One region of the Blautia sp. MSK.18.38 genome, then DNA from elsewhere that is predicted to be linked to it. Evidence: riboswitches for the same ligand, from Rfam matches in the RefSeq annotation. Region 1 holds a riboswitch; each other region holds the start of a gene.
What was found. Region 1 has a riboswitch for cobalamin ahead of NE638_RS11015 (sirohydrochlorin cobaltochelatase). Riboswitches for the same ligand answer to the same signal wherever they lie in the genome.

Region 1 (3,192 bases):
TCACCGGACTCTGTTTTTGTTTCATCTGTTTTTGCCATCGCAGGCACAGAGCCCAGCACCAGGACTGATGCACTTGCCATTGCAAGAATTAAGTTTACATAGCGTTTTTTCATGATAATCTTCTCCCTTCCATAGATACAGCAATCTGCCCGGAAAACAGTCTTCCTGATCTTTCCGGGCAGTTACATTGATTTCTTATAGGTATCTGAACTCACTCAGATATTTTTATATTTATTATTCTGCGGACTCCTCAGCAGAATCAGCCTCTGTATCTGCTGCTGCATCAGAATCTGCGGACTCCTCAGTGCTTCCCAGAGAATCGATGGCTGCCTTTGTATGCTCTACATAAAGCTTCTCAACTGCTTCGATTCTTCCAAGACCCTCGATCTGGCAGTCAACCTTATCGAAGTTTCCGGATGCTACAAACTGGCTCTTCCAGGAATCCTCCTCATCACCGGCCATATCGTTATTTGCATGGTCTCCGGCAACAACCATCAGCGGACGAAGAACAACGTTCTTGTATCCTGCTTCTTTTACCTTCTCGATAACCTTGTCGCAGGCTGTATCTTCCGGCTTACCCTCTACAGTACCGATGAATGCGTTCTTCAATCCAAGGTTTTCCATCTGTGTCTGCATCTGATCGTATGTAACGTTAGCTGTATGAGATGTTCCATGTCCCATGAATACGAATGCTGTGCCAGCCTCAGCTGCTGCATCCATGCTGTCAAATCCGGCCTCTTTGCAAGCCGTATCTGTGATTGCCTGAGCAACGGCTTTCTTGTCATCATTGATCACAGTTGCATCGTCTCCAACCTCACCGAGCATTGGCTCTGCGATAGCTACAGACTCGAATTTATCTTTATAGCCATTGATCGCTTCTGTCATCTCATCGTACTCAGCACCATGCATCAGATGGGTAGGCTGTACAACCAGATTCTTAACACCATTCTCTACTGCACGGTCAAGAGCCTGCTGCATGTTATCGATCACTTCATCATCTCTTGCCTCTACATGGTTGATGATGATCTGTGCTGTAAATGCTCTTCTTACAGACCAGTCCGGATAAGCTTCTGCAAGAGCATCCTCGATTCCCTTGACATCCTCTGCACGGCTGTCATTGAAGGAAGTACCAAAGCTTACAACAAGAAGTTCATTCTCACCGATCTCATCCTGGTTACGCGGATCGTCCTTGGAAGCATCTCCTGTGTCACGTCCAAAATAATCCGGATCTGCATTCTCACCCTCTACCAGTTCTTTCTGAGCATCTGTCAGAGCATCCCATGCTTCTTTGGCTGCCTTGCAGTCCTCATCTGTTGTGTCGTTTCTTTCCTGTACATAGATCTTGTCGATCAGAGCTGCTACATTATCTGCTGCTTCCTGATCTGCATCAGAAGCCTCTGTGGTATCAGCTGCCTCAGCGTTCTCTTCTGTAGCAGAATCCTCTGCTGCCATTGCTGTTGTAGCCGCACCCATAGAGCATGTCATGGAAACTGCGAGCATCAGAGCTAACATTGTTTTTCTTTTCATTTCTCATTGTCCTCTTTTCATGTATTTCCAGAATACTGATATGTACAAAAAAGCAGCAGCTCTCTGCGGCCGCCTGCTCACACATGATTCTCTGCGCAATACAAATACATAAAAAGAAGTTCTGTATTGTTATGGAGAATACCGATTCGTAAACCGCGAATCCCTGAATCTCACAATAAGGCAGTTCTCCTGACTTGGTTCCACGCTGCTTTCCCTTCCCGGTCTCCCAGTGGTTATAAAAGCAGCTCCCCTTTCACAGTGACGGTATCGTTCCGGATTCTCACCGGATTCTCTTTTGCACATCCGACTGGATGCAACCTTATCATTATAACATTTGCACATATTTTCTTTTACCTGGTTATCTAACTTTTACCACAAACTCATAAATTTGTCAAGATTGATGTCAGACGATTCACGATTTTCTGTGATCTTCACTCACAAAAAATACCTCGCGAATTATTACCAGTGAACAGTAACCGGTTTTCTCCCTGTATCTGTCAGTTATTATCAGAATACTTTCTCCAATATTCATGCATATCCTGCATAAAAAACAGCCCCTTTCTGTCATCACCCTGATATCAGAAATGGACTGTCTTACATCAGATATTCGCAATCCGCTTCGCTACTTGCTCATAACAGATAAACTGCTCTGCAGTTTATCTGTTAAAATACTCCTGCTCCAGGTATCTGGCTACGTAGATTCCGCTGGCAGATGCATGGGACAGAGAATGGGTCACGCCGCTACAGTCTCCGATAACAAAGAGACCCTTGTGGCAGGTTTCCAGATTTTCGTCGATCTCGACCTCCATGTTGTAGAATTTAACCTCAACGCCATAAAGCAAAGTATCATCATCTGCGGTTCCCGGTGCGATCTTATCCAGAGCATAGATCATCTCGATGATGCCATCCAGGATACGTTTCGGCATAACAAGACTTAAATCTCCCGGTGTCGCAGAAAGTGTAGGTGTTACGAAACTTTCCTCAATACGGGCTTTTGTGCTTCGTCTTCCGCGGATCAGATCTCCAAACCGCTGTACCATAACACCACCGCCAAGCATATTGGAAAGTCTTGCAATGCTCTCACCGTATCCGTTGCTGTCATGGAACGGCTCTGAGAAATGCTTGGATACCAGAAGGGCAAAGTTTGTATTGTTGGTATGCTTTGCCGGATCTTCGTAGCTGTGACCGTTTACTGTGATGATACCGTTGGTATTTTCATTCACGACAACACCTCGCGGGTTCATGCAGAAGGTACGGACCATATCCTCAAACTTCTCAGTTCTGTAAACGATCTTGCTCTCATAAAGCTCATCTGTCAGACGGCTGAAAACCTCTGCCGGAAGCTCCACACGGACTCCGATGTCCACACGGTTGGAAAGAGTCGGGATCTTAAGCTCTGTACATACCGTCTCCATCCATTTACTTCCGCTTCGTCCTGCGGAGATGATACAGTAAGTTCCCTCGTAACGCTCATCTCCTACAAAAACTGCATAACCGTCTTCAGTTTTTTCTACTTTGTCAACAGATGCGTCAAAATAGAAGTCCACATGGTCTTTCATTTTTTCATAGAGGTTCTGAAGTACCACATAGTTGATATCTGTTCCCAGGTGACGGACAGATGCATCCAAAAGATGCAGGCCGTTCTGAAGGCAGAGCTTACGGATC
Region 2 (3,192 bases), on a different contig from region 1:
TAAGGAATCCTGCAAGTCCGATGAGAACTGCCACATACATGGATGTTCTGAGCACCTTATCTTTTTTTCTCTGTGAAGCTGTTTCTTTCACTGCATTTTCTCCGATCAGTCAAGATTTACGTCCGGATATAATCCCTTTGCAAAAGTTTCGATTCCGTCCTGGGTACGTGTTGCACTTGCATACATCTCACTGAGCATGATCGGGTAAACACGTCCGTTCTTTACTGCGTCAAGGCTCTTCAGGGACTCATCATCCTGGATCACTGCAAGCTGGCTGTTCTTAACAGTTTCCGGATCATCTCCTGCATATGGCATGTAAACCACAAAGATCACGTCAGGGTTGGCTGCGATGATATCCTCTTTTCCAACGGTGGAAGCATCCGGGTTTGCAAGAGTTGCGCCTAACTGTGTTACCATATCTCCGCCAAGGCTCTTTACGCCATAGTTTGTGATGTCATCTCCAAGAGGCTCCAATACCATTACGCTTGGTTTGTCTTTTACATCTGCAGTTGCAGTAAGAGTTTTGTCGATCACTGCTTTTGCATCATCAACGATAGCCTGTGCTTTGTCCTGTACATCGAAGATCTTTCCGATATTTAAGATATCTGTGAATTCATTTTCCAGTGTTCTGTCGCCGTCCGGACGAGTATTGGTGTTGTAGTAGGTGTTGCAGCCTTTGTCGATCCAGTCTGTTACATTTCCCAGATTCTCATCAGAGAAAAGAGAGCTCCAGGATAAGATCATATCCGGCTCCAGCATTGTTACAGTTTCAAGGGATGGGGTAAATTCGTCAAGATAATTTGTTTTTGAGAATGCTTCTTTGAGATCTTCCGGAACTTCATTATCAAGACCTGCGGTAGCTACCAGGTGGTCTTCCAGACCAAGTGCGAGCATAGTCTCAATGCTTCCCTGATATACAGCAAGGACTTTTTCCGGTGCTTTTTCATAAGTGGTTTCGATTTCGTTTCCATCGTAATCATAGGTTGTGATGGTCAGAGGATATTCTGTCTTGGTTGCCTCTGCGGAAGAATCTTCGGTGTCTGCAGACTCTGTACTGTCTTCTGCTGCCGGCTGATTGTCTTCCTTGATGGTCTCGGAGTCTGCTCTCTCTGCGGCATAAACAGCCGGAGCTGCTGATACGGTCATTGCCGCTGCCATTACCATTGCCATGATTCTTGTGGATACATACTTGTTTTTCATTTCATTTCCTCTCTTTTCGCCTGTTTTATCTCCTGTTGCCTATGGGTAACCGAAAAGATGGGGCTTCATAAAATCTGCACGGAACACTTTGTACGGAAGCTCCCACTTACATACTGTCAAGCAGGTTTCCTGACTTACAGACTCAGAAAAAACTCCGCAAAATAAAAACTGATACACCATTCATCTTTTAGCCGATCATGAATGATGTATCAGAATTTTCTCCAGAATCTCTCTGACATCGGGATTTCGCCTTCTCACATGAGTTTCTGCAATGGCATGTGAAATCCCTTCTTCTGTATACAGTGGCCGCAACCGCTCAGGCTTTTTACCCGATTCCCTCTCACAGTATCCGACAGCATATGTGCCGGTGATACTGTCCACTTCACAGCAATTCAATTACGCTGATACTGATTCTAACATACCGGTTTTCCAATTACAACCTTGAGGCCGGATTTTTACATTTTTTTGCAGAAATAGTCTGCCCGGAGAGATCCCTCTCAGATCTTTTTCAGCTTGGCAAAACCGGCGAACATTTTTTTCACGCCGACTTTGTCAAAGTCTACCGTCACTTCGTAGTCTCTGCCGCCGTCTGCGATATTTTTTACGATACCGACTCCGAATTTCACATGACGGACCGTGTCTCCCTCACCATAGTCCAGGCTGTCCGCCTTCTTCACTGTGAAATCTTTTTTCTGCAGGGTGCTCTTTGCCTGGAAATTCATTTTCATCTGGGCATAGGCGCTTTTCGGAGATACGATATCATCTACCCTGGGCTTTTTCTCCTGAATGGTATGTCCAAGATCTACCAGCTCCCGTGGAACCTCCCTTACAAAACGTGACACACGGTTATACTGAGTCTCCCCACGGATCATCCGCTGTTTTGCACAGGTTAAGGTCAGTTCCTTCATGGCACGGGTGATCCCCACATAACAGAGCCTTCGCTCCTCCTCGATATCCGACGGATCACCGGACCAGATGGAAGCATACCCCGGAAAAACACCGTCCTCCATTCCCACGATAAATACATTTGGGAATTCCAGTCCCTTGGCACTGTGAAGGGTCATCAGCAGCACATAATCCTGATCCGGATCAACAGAATCGATATCTGCCACCAGTGCGATCTCCTCCAGAAATGCAGAAAGTGTTGCCGGCTGTCCGGCCTCCTCCATGGCTTCCTGGAAGGATTCTGTCTTGGAGATCAGCTCATCGATATTTTCGATCCTCGCCTGGGCCTCCTCCGTTTTCTCTGCCTCCAGTTCCTTCACATAACCGGTAAGCTCAATGACCTCTTCCAGGGTTTCACGGACTGTATAGGCCTCTGCCTTACTTTTCAGTCCCTGGATAAAGGATACAAAATCATTGATCTTTCCTGCTGCCCTGCCAATGGACGGTACTTCCTCCACCACGCGGAGCGCATCGTAAAAGCTCAGGTTCATCATATCCGCATAGTCCTGGACACGGCCGATGCTGGTGAGTCCGATCCCTCTTTTTGGCACATTTAAGATCCTGCGCACAGCCAGATCATCACTGGCATTGTCAAGGGTCTTCAGATAGCTTAACAGATCCTTGATCTCTTTGCGGGCATAAAAGTTCACGCCGCCGACAATCTTATAAGGAACATTTGCCAGGAGAAATTTCTCCTCAAAGAGACGGGACTGGGCATTGGTCCGATAAAGTACTGCACAGTCCTTGTACTGGAATTTCCCGTTGCGGCGCCCCTGGATGATCTCTCCTGCAACATACTCCGCTTCCTCAAATCCGTTGTTGAACTGACGGAAATGTACTTTATCGCCCTCTTCGTTCTCTGTCCAGAGGCGTTTTTCCTTACGCTCTGTGTTGTTGACGATCACCTCATTGGCTGCATTGAGGATGTTCTGGGTAGAACGGTAATTCTGTTCCAGGCGCACCACCTTAGCCTCAGGAAAAACCTTCTCAAAGCCTAAGATATTCCCGATATTTGCTCCACGAAAACGATAGATGGACTGATCATCA
Region 3 (3,192 bases), on a different contig from region 1:
CATGGCGCCTTTGCCATGTAGGTTCTTCCTTCATTCAGCATCAGTCCCCACTCCGGTGTCGGCGCAGTTGCACCAAATCCCAGGAATGAAAGGGAAGCCAGCTCCAGCATCATAGTTCCGATATCTGCTGCCGCAGTTACCACCATCTGGGTTACCATGTTGGGAAGAATGTGTACAAGAAGAATTTTCCAGGTCTTTGTTCCGTTTACTATAGCTGCCTCTATGTAAAGACTCTTCTTGACTTTCAAGACCATACTTCGTGCAAGACGGGCATATTTTGTCCAGCTTACAGCCGCAATGGAGATAACGGCATTGACCAGGTTTGGTCCAAGCATGCCGGCAATGGCAATGGCCAGTACAAGCCCAGGGAAGGAGATCATCATATCTGCGATACGCATGATCACTGCATCCACAACGCCGCCGAAATATCCGGCAATAACTCCTAAAAATGTACCGATGACAAAGATCACCGCAACCAGACATAAGGTCATGATCAGAGAGGTTCTTGTTCCGAAGATAACACGGGAAAGAAGATCTCGTCCAAGCTTATCCGTTCCGAATAGATGAGCGGAGCTTGGCTCCTGCAGTGATTCGGTCATAACTGCATTCAGTGGATCATATGGTGAGAGCTGTGGCGCAAAGATCGCAATTCCGATCACCACGAGACCCAGAATGAAGAAAAGAGTGAACTGTTTATTTTCTTTGAATGTTCGTAATACCTTTTTCAATTATCTATCCTCCTTAAGTCTTGGATCGAGATAAGTATAGGACAGATCCACAAGCAGGTTGATGCACATGTACAGGATCGCGATCCAGAGTACATAGCCCTGTACAAGAGGATAGTCACGACAGGAAATTGCTTTTACTGCCATATTTCCCATTCCAGGCCAGTTGTAAATGATCTCTACAACTGCAGTACCTCCCAGAAGACTTCCAAGGGAAAGTCCCAGCAATGTTACCAGAGGAAGCATTACGTTAGGAAGGACGTGTTTCCAGAGAATAACGCTTTCCTTGATTCCACGCATTCTTGCACCTGTGACATAATCCTGGTGAAGTTCCTCCAGTACTGCACTTCTTACCTGTCTGGTATATTTTGCAGACATGGCAAGTGCAAGAGTCAGCGCCGGGAGGATCATGGATTTAAAATCAGTACTGCCTCCTGCAACATTGATCCAGCGAAGCTGAACACCAAAGATGCTGAGAAGGATCAGGCCCAGCCAGAAGCTTGGAACAGATACTCCCACAAAGGTAATTCCTCTCACAAAATAATCCGGGAATTTGTTCTGATATACAGCGGCCAGGATTCCAAGCGGTATGGAAATAATGACCATCATCAGAAGTGCCAGCAACGACATCCTCAGCGTCGGCCAGAAACAGGATACCAGTTTATCTGTTACCGGCATTTTGAAAGAATAGGACTGTCCCATATCTCCTGTAACAACACCCTTCAGCCAGGAACCATACTGCACGAGAAAGGGCTGATCAAGGCCAAGCTCATGTCTTGTCTGTTCCAGAAGCTCTGGTGTAGGAAGATTACCACACTCTGTCAGCATGATCTCCGCAGGATCACCAGGTGACAGATAGGTCAGTCCAAATGTGAAAAAGCTGATTCCAAATAATACAATGATGATCTGGAGAAATCTTTTTCCTACTTGTTTCTTTGTCACGTTTTACTCCTTTCCTCATTTGATGCGATTTTAACATTGCCGTTTTAATTTAGTTAGATAAAAGAAACTATTGGATTCTTAATATGCAGAATATGCATGGAATTTTAGAAAATTTGCACGAAAAAAGCCCGTGACGAAATACGGGCACACAAAATAAATATGCTTCCTATCTTCCGTAAGAATCATTTTAAAACAATTGCAAGCAGGTCTCCTGACTTAGGATCCTTACCCTCAGGCACCTTCCCGGTCTATTTCTCACGTACTCGACCAGTGGTACTTTGTCTGAGGATTCCCCCTTACAGTGACGGGATCGTACCGGATTTACACCGGTTTCCCTATTAATCCTCTCAGAACTTACAACGGCTGATGTGAAAATCAGCAAATGCTGTTAAATTACTGCAACATTATATGATAAAACTATAGTTTATGTCTATGGAAAAATGTTATATTTTTAGAAAACTCATAAATTTTGTTAAAGATGCTTGAATTGTATATATCCCCCATGGGGGATATGACAATTGGATTTATCTGATCTGCTAAAAAAAACACGGATTTTACCTCGCTGTTTTTACAAATAGAATAGCAAATGGTAAAACCCGGTTTTCTTACTGTTTCAATATGATTTCAGACAGAAGCGTTCTGAAAAGGTTGTTTACTATCAGGTCAGAGTCTCCGTGATCGCTGCATATGCGATCATTGGTCCGTCTTCAATAATGTTCAGACTGGCTGTTTGATAAAGTACGACTCCGTTTTCAGTTGCAATAGATGTGTAAAGTAAATTTCCATAGTAATCTTTCAGTTCACCCAGTTCTTCTCCCTTAAAGAAGTACTCTCCAGGCTTCTTGGATGGATACCAGCATCCGGTATACGGCGCATATTCATAGACTACATTTTCAAGAAGCATCTGACGGTAATGCTTCAGACCATGACATTTCTTTCCCTGGAGATGAAAAACAAGGTGACGGACGTCTCTTTTATCCTGTTCTACTTCCTCCCAGGTCCAGTAGCTGTGTCCGCCTCTTTCGATGAGAATACTTGGAATTCCAAGAGAAGAAGCATAATTGTAGGCGCCACCTGTGGCGGTTGTGGAACGGACCACATATTTTACGCCGATATGCCGTGCCATATGTAATGATTTCTCTGCTGTCTTTTCATCTACAACCCCTACATAATAAACATAGGGATGAAGCTGTTCGAACCCATCTCCGCTATGCAGGTCGATATAATAATCTGCTATGGAAAAAAGCTTTGTCACTATAGCATAGGCAATACGATCTGCAGCTGTTCCCTCAGGATCTCCGGGGAAAACGCGGTTCAGGTTCTTGCCATCCTCATAGACCAGACTCATGGTGCGATGCTCAAAGCCACTGACATTGACCAGTGGAACGATGATCACATTTCCCTTCAGTTCTTCCGGTTGAAATTCTTTTGCAAGTTCCATTGCCGCCTGGATTCCTACATACTCCGCACTGTGTATTCCCGCTGTGATCAATATCGTCGGTCCGTCTTTCACTCCGCATATCAC
Region 4 (3,192 bases), on a different contig from region 1:
GGACTGGATCTGTTATTTGTGGCGGTTTTTGGCTGGGGTATTGCCGGAGCAGCAGTGGCAACCGTTATCGCACAGGGATTTTCAGCCTTGTACTGTTTGATCGTATTACGTAAAATCCCGGATATCCGCCTGGAAAAGAAGGACTTTTACAGGCAGCCCTCTATGAGCCTGCGGCTTTTGGAACTGGCGGTTCCTCTTGCGATACAGAATGTGATCATCTCCGTGGGAGGACTTGTGGTACAGTATGTGATCAATGGATTTGGTTTTCTGTTTGTGGCGGGATTTACGGCATCGAACAAGCTGTATGGGGTTTTGGAGATGGCTGCCGTTTCATATGGATATGCTATTACAACCTATGTGGGCCAGAATCTTGGTGCAAAAAAATACCAGAGGATTCGAAAAGGCGTGCGCAGCGGCACTTATATGGCAGTGCTCACTTCGGCTTTCATTTCCGGCATGATGGTACTGTTTGGACGTAATGTACTGTCCCTGTTTGTATCCGGTGAACCGGATCAGACCCGACAGGTATTGGATATAGCATATAAGTATTTGTTTATTATGGCTGTCTTTTTGTGGGTGCTGTATCTGCTGTATGTGTATCGTTCCGCTATCCAGGGCCTGGGTAATACTTTGATTCCGCTTGCCAGCGGCATTGCAGAATTTATAATGCGTGTCAGTGTTGCGCTGCTGCTGCCAAAACTGATCGGTGAAGATGGAATATACTATGCAGAGATCTGTGCATGGAGCAGCGCAGCTGTTTTATTATTCGTAAGTTATATGATCATTATACGGAAATATAAAGAAGTCACCGTTCATACATAATGTTATTTACTTAAGAGATTTATAATAATACAGGCAGAAAATATCCGGGTTTCACTATGAAATGTTCAGATATTTTATATTTGACAAAAAACTATTTATATAAAAAGAAAAGTATGATATTATAATATTTATTCATTGCAACTATGAAAATTGAATAGTCAGAAGGGTGTACAAAGTACTTAATAAGGAATCTGGTGAAATGCCAGAACAGCCACCGCTACTGTGACAGGGACGAAAACCAAAATATCACTGGAGAGATCCGGGAAGATGGTAAGTAGGAAGAACTGGAGTCAGGAGACTTGCCTTTTTGACAGAAGAATTCTGATTCGGATGGGATACAGAAGGAATAAGCTCTGCCTGAGGTAGAGGTTTGTTTTTTGTGCTGATATGATGCTGGATCATATCAGCTTTTTTTATTTTAACCGAATAAACAGATGAAAAATGAGGAGAAATGAAAATGGGAAAAGTAATTGCAAAGCGTTTTATATTTATGATTCCGGTAGTGCTGGCGGTTACATTTATTATTTTTATGCTGAGTTTTATATCGGCAGGTGATGCGGCCAGAGTGCTGGCGGAGAAAAAATATGAGCATCCGTCACCGGAGCAGGTAGAAGAAGTACGGCATGAGGAAGGACTGGATCAGCCGGTGCTGGTACAATACGGGAAATGGCTGGATCAGGCACTTCATGGCGATTTTGGAAAATCATATTCTACCAGAAAACCGGCTTTTGAGGAATTAAAAAGATATTTTCCACAGACATTTAAACTGGCAGTTACTTCGTTTTTATTGTTGATGATCGTGTCAGTCCCTCTTGGAATTTTGTCGGCAATTTATGAAAACAGAGTTCTGGATAAAGTCATTCGCATTTTGTCGTCCCTCAGTGTATCTATGCCGTCTTTCTGGATCGGTCTGATGCTGCTCTATATATTTGGAGTAAAGCTAAAAGTGATTTCCGTGATCGGAGGAGATGCCGGAGGCATCCCGATTCTTGCGGCATTTGCCATGGATATCAGTTTCTTTGGAATTATGACGAGATTGATCCGTACCAATATGATACAGGTGCTGAAGCAGGATTACATACGTGCCAGCAGAGCTAAGGGATTGTCATCTGTAAATGTAATTTTGCGTCATGGTCTGAAAAATATCCTGATTCCTGTGCTGACACGTCTGGTATCAATTGTGATCGGTTTTTTCTGTGGCTCAGCTGTGATAGAAAGTATTTTTTCAATTCAGGGAATCGGAAATCTGGCATTGAAATCCGTGATCTCAAAAGACACTCCGGTGCTGCAATGTTTTATCTTTATTCTGGCTGTTGGCATTGTAGTATTAAATTTTCTTGTGGATATCGCCTATTCTGCGATTGACCGGCGAATCCAGTTAAAGTAAAGGAGAGATCATAGAATGGGAAGCAGAAGAAAGCAGAAAACAGAAAAAAGCATGATCCAGAATCTGTACTGGAAACAGGTATTCCGGTCACCGAAAACAAAAATAGGATTGATGGTGGTCATAATTTTTGCATTGGCAGCTATTTTTGCACCTGTACTGGCGCCGCATGATCCACTGCTTGTGGATGTTTCGATAAAATTAAAGAATCCGTCGGCGGCATATCCTTTAGGTACTGATCAGCTGGGACGATGTATTTTATCAAGACTTCTCTGGGGCAGCCGGTATTCACTGAGCTATAGCTTTACGGTGCTTCTGATTACTGTATGTGTCGGGGTGCCGATCGGACTGTTTGCCGGATATGTAGGTGGAAAAATCGATTCCATAATTATGAGGATCATTGATGTATTTATGGCTATGCCGGTCTTTATTGTGGCACTTGCCATTGCAGGAACCGTAGGAGCCAGCGGCGCTCATCTGATTCTGTCCTTATCGGTCGTATCCTGGGCAGAATATGCAAGGCTTGCCCGAGCATTGACACTTCAGGAAAAAAATAAAAATTATATGACCGCACTAAAAGCCGGCGGCTGCGGCCACGCAAGGATCATATTTAGGCATGTATTGAGAAATATCCTGCCATCTGTGATCGCACTGGCAACAATGGAAATCGGTTCGATCATTCTGTCAATTGCCGGTTTTTCCTTTATCGGCCTTGGTGTGCAGGCACCGACACCGGAATGGGGGATCATGCTCAGTGACAGTAGAAGTTATATCCAGACTTATCCAAGACTGATGTTTTATCCGGGCATACTGATCATGATCATTGTTCTGGCATTTAATTATCTGGGGGAGGGAATACAGAATGGAACAGCCCAAAAATGATGTCCTAAGGGTAAAAAGACTACATGTGGAGTTTCAGACATCTCACGGAATGGTTCATGCAGTAAAAGATGTCAGCCTGGAAGTAAAACGCGGAAGGATCCATG

Region 2: it holds a riboswitch for cobalamin, as region 1 does, so the genes downstream of both, NE638_RS03995 (ABC transporter substrate-binding protein) here and NE638_RS11015 (sirohydrochlorin cobaltochelatase) in region 1, are expected to answer to the same signal.
Region 3: it holds a riboswitch for cobalamin, as region 1 does, so the genes downstream of both, nikB (nickel ABC transporter permease) here and NE638_RS11015 (sirohydrochlorin cobaltochelatase) in region 1, are expected to answer to the same signal.
Region 4: it holds a riboswitch for cobalamin, as region 1 does, so the genes downstream of both, NE638_RS13275 (ABC transporter permease) here and NE638_RS11015 (sirohydrochlorin cobaltochelatase) in region 1, are expected to answer to the same signal.

What each region holds. Positions count from the first base shown of each region.
Region 1 is NZ_JANFYP010000016.1:24,604-27,795, forward strand. It holds gene NE638_RS11010 (hypothetical protein) at 1-113, opposite strand, end outside; gene NE638_RS11015 (sirohydrochlorin cobaltochelatase) at 235-1,527, opposite strand; cobalamin riboswitch at 1,690-1,864, opposite strand; gene NE638_RS11020 (NAD(P)/FAD-dependent oxidoreductase) at 2,184-3,192, opposite strand, start outside.
Region 2 is NZ_JANFYP010000004.1:65,866-69,057, forward strand. It holds gene NE638_RS03990 (FecCD family ABC transporter permease) at 1-91, opposite strand, end outside; gene NE638_RS03995 (ABC transporter substrate-binding protein) at 106-1,200, opposite strand; cobalamin riboswitch at 1,304-1,599, opposite strand; gene pcrA (DNA helicase PcrA) at 1,698-3,192, opposite strand, start outside.
Region 3 is NZ_JANFYP010000015.1:59,456-62,647, forward strand. It holds gene nikC (nickel transporter permease) at 1-728, opposite strand, end outside; gene nikB (nickel ABC transporter permease) at 729-1,667, opposite strand; cobalamin riboswitch at 1,852-2,040, opposite strand; gene NE638_RS10690 (M14 family metallopeptidase) at 2,326-3,192, opposite strand, start outside.
Region 4 is NZ_JANFYP010000022.1:7,852-11,043, forward strand. It holds gene NE638_RS13270 (MATE family efflux transporter) at 1-822, shown strand, start outside; cobalamin riboswitch at 970-1,143, shown strand; gene NE638_RS13275 (ABC transporter permease) at 1,280-2,209, shown strand; gene nikC (nickel transporter permease) at 2,225-3,088, shown strand; gene NE638_RS13285 (ABC transporter ATP-binding protein) at 3,069-3,192, shown strand, end outside.